2 regions of the Corynebacterium pilbarense genome follow, and region 1 is predicted to be linked to the other one. Evidence: predicted binding sites of a transcription regulator. Region 1 holds the regulator's gene; the other holds the start of a gene.
The links. Region 1 encodes LexA, which represses DNA repair genes until DNA is damaged. Its sites were predicted from a motif close to CGAACANNTGTTCG; they were not measured.
Positions count from the first base shown of each region.

Region 1 (3,926 bases):
GCTGAGTACGCGAATATCGCGGCTGAGCTTGAGCAGTGGGAGGGCCCGGCTATCGACGACATGACGTCGCAGCTGCGGTTTTTCCTGCCGAAACACGCGGTGACTGTCCACGGCATCGGGCACTTGCAGCACCTGCCCCGCTACATCGATGCGATGCGCATCCGCCTGGAAGACATGCGGCTGGATCCTGATCGCGACGCTGACCGGCAGTCAGTGATTGATTCAGTGAAGGCATATTTGGCGCAGCGCATGAAGGCCTTGCCCGCTGGTCGCACGAAGACCAAGGCGTACAAGGATGTTTTGTGGCTGATTGAAGAGCTGCGTGTGAGCTTGTTCGCGCAGCGTTTGGGCACGCCGAAGCCGGTAAGCCAGCGGCGCATTGAAAAGAAGATTGACGCTCTGCGTTAGCGCCAAGGCCGCAGGTTAAAAGTCCTCGCGGTCGCGGCGGCGCATGAGCCGGATTTCGGATTCGAAGTCGTCTGCGCTCTCGAACGACTTGTACACCGATGCGAAGCGCAGGTACGCCACTTCGTCGAGGGCGCGCAGCGGTTCAAGCACCGCCAGGCCGATCTCGTGAGCGGGCACCTGCGAGCTGCCCTGAGCGCGCACAGTCTCTTCCACTTCCTGGGCAAGGCGTTTCAAGGCGTCATCGGTAACGTCGCGGCCTTGGCATGCTCGACGCACGCCGACGATGAGTTTGTCGCGGTCAAACGGTTCGCTCACGCCGTTGCGTTTCACAACGGTGAGGACTGCCTTTTCCACCGTGGTGAAACGACCCCCGCACTCGGTGCACTCCCTGCGTCGACGAATCGCAGCGCCAGCTTCTACCAGCCGCGAGTCAGTCACACGGGATTGCTCGTTGTGGCAAAAAGGACAAAACACGGTTTTCCACCCCCAGAGTCTTCAAGGCTTGGTGTAGCCGTGAGTCTACGCCCTGCCTATCGCGCCGTTGCCACGGTGGCGGCGTGGGCGACCTGGCTGCCGGTCATCGATGAGGGATCCTTGTCTTGCGCTGAGAAAACGCCGCCGAACGCGGAACCAATAAGCAGCGCCGCAGTCATGCATACGCCAAGTAGGAGCGTATCGCGTGTCTCGTGCCGTGTTTCGAACGTGTCCGCTTCAGTAGAACCGCCCGAAACCCGGTTTGAGACAGAACGATCACTCGTTCGATGAGACGCAGAAATGGTTCGAACACCGGCCCCGCCGCTTCGACGCTTCGGTACAGAATCAAGGTCCCAAATCTCCGCCGGGGGAACCACGGATACGGCGCCCAGACGAGATGCGGATGCATTGTGTACTGGATTGATTGCAATGGACATTGTGAGTCTCCCTTCGTTTCGCGGCACACATTACGTTCGGCGCCGACACGCTCGAACGTTCTAACGTTCATTTGTTCGAATACGCTTACGTGTTCGATTTATATCACCCCAGCCGACAGGTGTCCACCCAAACGCCGCAACCATCGAACATGAGTGCCCTATCTGGTAGGTTCGTAGGCGCACTACGCCACCGAGCCCAAGGAGAACGTCATGGCACGAAAGAAGGCCGAGCCCGGCAACCCGGATTACAACGCACTGTCTGACCGTCAGCGCCGTATCCTCCAGGTCATTCAGGACGCTGTTGTCCTGCGCGGTTACCCGCCGAGTATCCGTGAGATCGGCGATGCCGCTGGTTTGCAGTCAACCTCTTCTGTCGCATACCAGCTCAAGGAGCTTGAGAAGAAGGGCTTCCTTCGTCGCGACCCGAACAAGCCGCGCGCCGTGGATCTGCGCCAGCTGCCCGAGACCGGACGCAAGCAGCGCAAGCCGCAGGAAGCGAAGCCGGAGGATTCGGGCAATGCCCGCTACGTGCCGGTGGTCGGCCAGATCGCTGCAGGTGCTCCGATCCTCGCCGAAGAGAACGTGGACACCTACTACCCGCTGCCCGAGGAGCTGCTCGGCGACGGCGATGTTTTCATGCTCAAGGTTGTCGGTGAATCCATGCGCGAGGCCGGCATCCTCGACGGAGACTGGGTTGTTGTCCGCTCCCAGCCGAACGCGGAGGAGGGCGAATTCGTTGCGGCGCTTCTGGACGGTGAAGCGACGGTTAAGGAGCTCCACCGCGACTCCACCGGCGTGTGGCTGTTGCCCCACAACGACGCATTCGAGCCGATCAAGGGCGAAGAGGCTGAGATCATGGGGCGTGTCATCTCGGTGTTCCGTACTCTGTAACCGGTGCGTGCACGCCGAGAGAACACAACGACCAGAATCGCAGGAGATCGATGTACGCCGAAGAGCGGAGACGCCAGATCGCGTCTTTGACCGCAGTTGAAGGCCGCGTCAATGTCACCGAGTTGGCGCAGCGCTTCGACGTCACCGCGGAAACAATCCGCCGGGATCTTTCGGCGTTGCACGATGAGGGCGCAGTGCAGCGCGTCCACGGCGGCGCGGTGGCCAGCCAGTCGTACCGCTCTACGGAGATCCCGCTGGATACCCGCCAGCGCGCCTCGCTCGCGGCCAAGACCGCGATTGCGGAAACCGCGTTGCAGTTCGTGCCGGATACCCAAAGCTGCACCATCTTCTTGGACTCGGGCACAACTATCAGCAGCTTGGGCAAGCGACTTGCAGAGACTCGCGGGGATAGGGAGTATTCGGTGGTGACCAACTCCATCCCCACCGCCTTGGAGCTGAGCGATTCCGGTTTGCACGATGTGCAGCTACTCGGTGGCAGTGTCCGTCCGATCAGCCAGGCGGTCGTCGGCAGTACTGCACTTCGCACACTGGCCCTGTTGCGGGCTGACGTCGCGTTTGTGGGCACCAACGCGCTGTCCATCGGCCACGGCCTCTCCACCGTGGACGCCCAGGAAGCTGCGGTGAAAGCTGCGATGGTGACGAATGCCCGCAGGGTTGTTGTGTTGTGCGATTCCACGAAGCTGGGCAACGACTATGTGGTCAGCTTCGCGCCACTGACGGATATTGATGTGGTGGTCACCGACGCTGAGGCCCCCTCCGCCTTCGTGGACGAGCTGCGCTCGCACGGCATTGAGGTCGTGCTGGCGCAGACCCAATAGTGCGAGCAACATGGTGGCACCAACATCTGTTTGCGACCTACACTCGTTGCAGACCTGGATGAAAACAACGGAAAGGACACCCGAATGGCTTCCAAGACTGTGAAGGTCGGTTCCACCGTCGGGCTGCACGCACGCCCGGCCACGGTGATCGCCGATGCTGCCGGCGAGTACGACGACGAGATTTTGCTGACCCTTGTTGGCGGCGACGATGACGACGAGACGGACGCTGCCTCCTCGCTGATGATTATGGCCATGGGCGCCGAGCACGACGACGAGGTCACCGTGACCTCCGACAACGCCGATGCCGTGGAGAAGATCGCGGCGCTGATCGAGCAGAACCTCGACGAAGAATAGGCGCTGTTCGCTTCTCGACGAGATCACGCCCGGGCCACGCGCCCGGGCGTTTTTACGTGCAACCAGTACCGGACGCTACAACGTCGACGGCTGGGACACCTCGAAATCCTTTCGGTACTGCCCCTCCCCCAACGTGTCGTACGCCCAGCGCATGAGCGGGTAAACCAGGATGATGCCGACCGAGCCCAGAGCGATGCCTTCCAACGTCACAGCACCGACGTCCAGGGTGAGATTGCCGATGCCCACAATCAGCGCGACCGCGGCCGCGGTGAGGTTGGCCGGATCGGTGAAATCCACCTTGTTGTCCTGCCAAATACGCACACCCAGCATGCCGATGAGCCCGTAGAGCACCAGACACGCCCCGCCGAGCACGCCGGCGGGGATGGTGAAGATCACGGCTCCGAACTTCGGGATGAACGCGAGCACGATCGCAAACACGGCAGCGACCCAGTACGCGGCGGTGGAATACACCTTCGTCGCCGCCATGACCCCGATGTTCTCGGCGTAGGTAGTTGTGCCGGAT
Region 1 is NZ_JANRML010000001.1:126,969-130,894, reverse strand. Features, by position in the region: gene hrpA (ATP-dependent RNA helicase HrpA) at 1-408, shown strand, start outside; gene nrdR (transcriptional regulator NrdR) at 424-882, opposite strand; gene NUW87_RS00640 (hypothetical protein) at 939-1,061, opposite strand; gene lexA (transcriptional repressor LexA) at 1,530-2,210, shown strand; gene NUW87_RS00630 (DeoR/GlpR family DNA-binding transcription regulator) at 2,261-3,049, shown strand; gene NUW87_RS00625 (HPr family phosphocarrier protein) at 3,134-3,403, shown strand; gene NUW87_RS00620 (uracil-xanthine permease family protein) at 3,479-3,926, opposite strand, start outside.

Region 2 (3,926 bases), on a different contig from region 1:
TGGTTTCACCACCTCCGACACCCGTATCATCTACGACCTCGCCGGAAACGAGCTCAGCCGGGAGACCCAGACCACGGTGTACGACCCACAGCCGATCGTGCGCTGCGGTTAGCGGTTAGCGGTTAGCGTACGAACCGTCACGCACCCCACACCCGCGCGGCACCAAACCGCCGCGCGTCCAACTCTCACGCTATGTTGCCGCCCCGGTCGGGGCCGGCCCTGGACCCATCGCCGATGTCGAATAACGGCGGGTCGGTGGTTGTCTGGTTCGGTGGGTCGTCGAACGCGGGGTATTCCTTTCGCACCCGCCTGATAGTCCTCTGACCAGGCGATTCCTGGTACTGGCGGGTCGTGGTCGGTGTCGGTGGCCCGCCGTCGGCGGGGTGGTGGGTGACGTCCCAGGTGGAGGGGTTTTTCTCGAAATGCCCCTTGCCACCGGCGCCGTCCCTGTTGTCGTTGTTGCACATGTGGTGCTCGCGACACAGGAGGACCAGGTTTTCCAGGTCTGTGAACCCACCGTGCAGGTACGACTGGATGTGGTGGGCTTCCAGTTCCACGCCCGGCTTGGTGCACCCGGTCCAGGCGCACACCTGCTGCATGGCCAAAAGCACCAGTTTCTGCTCCACGCTGGCCAACCGCGCCCGCCCGAGGGACAGCGGCACCCCGGTGCACGAGTCCAGCTGCAGGGCGAAGGAGTCTCCCGCCAGCCCGAGCCGGACTATGTCCAACGCGGTCAACGACACCGAGGTGTTGGTGGCGAACTCGGTGTACGCGTCCGCCCCCATGAGGTCTTCCATCGTCAGCGTTATCACCACGGTGCCGATGCCCTTGCGCGCCGCGGTGGAGGAGTTCGCGTGGTTGCCGACAATGCCCATGAGTTGGTCGAACCGCCGTTGCCCGCGGGTGCGCTTGTCCTCGGCGCCGGGCGGCAGGTTCGCCCCGGGCGACTCGCCGGCGGCCAGCGCGGCCTCGAACGCGGCGCGGCTGGCTTTGTCGAAGTAGATCTGCCCCCAGGAACCGCCGTCGCTGTCCTCCTCGCCGAAGATCATGGTGCGCTTCTTAAACGCGGCGAGCGGGTCCTTGTTGCCCTCGTAGTCCCGGCCCTTGCGGTTGGCGCGCTTGACCAGTGTGTTCACGTGCTTCCGCAGCTCTTCCGCGGACATCGTCTCCGCGGCCTCGAGCGCCTGCGCGTAGATCTCGTCTCGGCCCGGGTCTGAGTGTTCGTTGAGCTGCATCAGCGCCCGTTCGATGATGCGCTTCTTCTCTGCGTTGGCCTTCGCCGCTGCCTTCCGCGCGCGCTCTTTGGCCTTGCGCGCTTCTTCTTTGCGGCGCTCTTCTTCCTCGGCCTGCTTCTCGCGTTCCTCCTCGTCCATCAGCGGATCCGAGGGTGGGGTGGGCACCTCGACCTCGCCGAACATCGTCTTCGCCTGGTTGAGCAGGCTAAAGGCGTCGGCCCGCGGGAGCCCGAGCTGCTTGGTCAAATACTCCACAGGGTGGTTGGCGCCGACCAACCGGCCAGCCCCGTCGCGCTCGCACAGGTGAGCAAACGCGATGTTCGCGTTGGAGAGCAGCGGCAGCGCCGCGTGCAGCCGTTCCATCGCCTGGTGCGTGGACAGAAGGTGGAGGGATTCGGGCTGCATCATGAGCGCCTCGAGAGCTTTCAGGCTATCGACGAGCTGGTCCACGTGGTGGTCAATCGCTGTGGTCATGGCCGGATCCCTCCCTTCAGGTACGCACTGTCAACGAATGAACAATGCATACGCTACGACACGCCTCCGACACGACCGCCACAAACCCAAACACACGTTCGAATAACCCTAAACAGCCAGCGACTTTAGCCCGTCGATAAGCAAAAAGTGCTCACTCGAAGTGTGCAGGCGGCACGTGGTCGCCCACCTCGCGCAGCAGCCCCCACGCGGTGAGGTCCGCGTACAGCGGGTCGCGCGGCATGAGTGCGTGGTAGGGCGCGTAGCCGTCGTACCACTGCCCGGAATCGATGTTCGCCACATCCGCGCCCGGCACGGCCTCCAGCATCGACGCGGATGTCGGGGTGACCACCGTGTCCGCCGGCGAGTAGATGGAGGTGTACGTGATTCCCGGCATGGTGTCCGGGCCGCTCAAAAACTCGCGTAACCAGGCGGAACCTGCGAGCTGCTGTGCTGCCCCCGGGGCGAATAGGGTGGTGAAGTGCGGGTGGTTTGCGGCGAACGCGCCCATCTGTCCGGCCAGCCCCCGGAAGTCGGTGCCGTGGAAGTTGCCGCCCATCGCCACCACGCGCCGCACCTTCTCCGCGCCCCCGCGCGAAATGAACAGCTTGGTCATCAGCGCGCCCTGCGAGTGCGCCACAATGTCCACCTGCTCCGCGCCGGTTTTTCGCAGCACACGGTCCACGTGCTCCTCCACGTCCCCCACGATCGAATTCAGGTCCCCCGCGCCGAAAAACCCGGGCGCGATCATGTCGCCGTAGTCGTAGCCCCAGACCCAAAACCCCTGTTCTTTCAGCCTTTGGGCGTTCGACTCAAACGCCGCGGTGCGCGAGTTGATCCCGTGCACGTACATCACCGGCGTGGGGTGTGTGGGCTCAAAATTCCGGTCGTTGAACGGCATCGGCGGGCGGTTTTGCAGCCCGCGCACCGCCCCGTAGCCGGCCGCCAGTGTCATCATCGCGCTGCTGAGTTTCATCCCTTAGAGCATATTGCTTATCGACGTCCTCCGGCCCCCACTTGCAGTAGACCAAGCGGTCTGTTATTGTCCTGGTTTGGATCACGAAGTCCGACGCACCCTGCACAAGGGAAAAGCCTCCCGGCTCGTCGGCTGGCAACCGCGCATATCGCGCACGGTGCCCCCGGGGGAAGATCCGCCGGCACGCGCAACCGCCGCGCCGGAAGTGCGATTCTCAAAAGGAGATCAACCATGTCTTCCGACATGAACGACATGTCCAACATGCCCACCGACTGGACCCCTGCCACCCTGGCCCACATGAGCGGAACTACGTTCGCGTTCACGCTCGATGAGACGGGCGAAAGTGTCGTCGCAAAGTTCGACAGCCCGATGGAAGCGGCCCGTTTCGTGGGTAACACTGGCCCGAAGTTCGACTACTCGCCGAAAGCGGGCGCGATCCGCGTCGGGGATGCCGTTGTCCCGCTGCCCAAGCAGCCGGCCGCACGCCGTGAATGCACTTACAAAGAGTGCGACAGGCAGGCCGAAGGCCACAAAAACCACTACATCCCGGTGCTTCGCGCCATGAACCTGAAGCACTCCTGGTTCCCCGTCGAGGCGGCGGAGCAGGACGGCACGAAGCTCACCTTCCGTTTCCGCAGCGCAGTGGGGGAGGAGAACGTCACCGGCTACAACCACGACCCCGAGGAACTTGCGCTGGCAGAGGAGTACAACCCGGATTGGAACATCCTGCGCTTCAAAACGGAGAATGGGAGGTACCGCGCGGTGTTGCTGAGCAAAAAGCCGCTGACGCCGTGCACCACGGAAAGCTAGATCCGAGGAAGCCCCCAAAAAGAAAAGAGAGCCGGCGACGAGAATCGAACTCGCACTCTCAGCTTGGGAAGCTGATGTTCTACCACTAAACTACGCCGGCAGCTCTGCCAACTTTAGCACCACGGATTCGCGGCCCAAAACAGGGAAGTACACTCAGACGCGTGTTGCTTTCAGATCACGACATCCGCGATGCCATTGACTCCGGCCACCTCGGTATCGACCCGTTCGATGCCGAGCTCATCCAGCCGAGTTCGATCGATGTGCGCATTGACAAGTTCTTCCGCGTTTTCAACAACTCGAAGTACACGCACATTGACCCGAAGCAGGAGATGCCCGATCTGACCACGCTGGTCGAGGTGCCGGACGGCGACGCGTTTGTCCTGCACCCCGGCGAGTTCGTGCTCGCCTCCACCCTGGAGTGCTTCACGCTGCCG
Region 2 is NZ_JANRML010000006.1:72,246-76,171, forward strand. Features, by position in the region: gene NUW87_RS06275 (VanW family protein) at 1-112, shown strand, start outside; gene NUW87_RS06280 (HNH endonuclease signature motif containing protein) at 186-1,709, opposite strand; gene NUW87_RS06285 (alpha/beta fold hydrolase) at 1,861-2,682, opposite strand; SAM riboswitch class IV at 2,762-2,896, shown strand; gene NUW87_RS06290 (hypothetical protein) at 2,914-3,492, shown strand; tRNA gene NUW87_RS06295 (tRNA-Gly) at 3,522-3,592, opposite strand; gene dcd (dCTP deaminase) at 3,654-3,926, shown strand, end outside.
Region 2: the regulator LexA is predicted to act here: its motif matches at 1,797-1,810, upstream of NUW87_RS06280 (HNH endonuclease signature motif containing protein).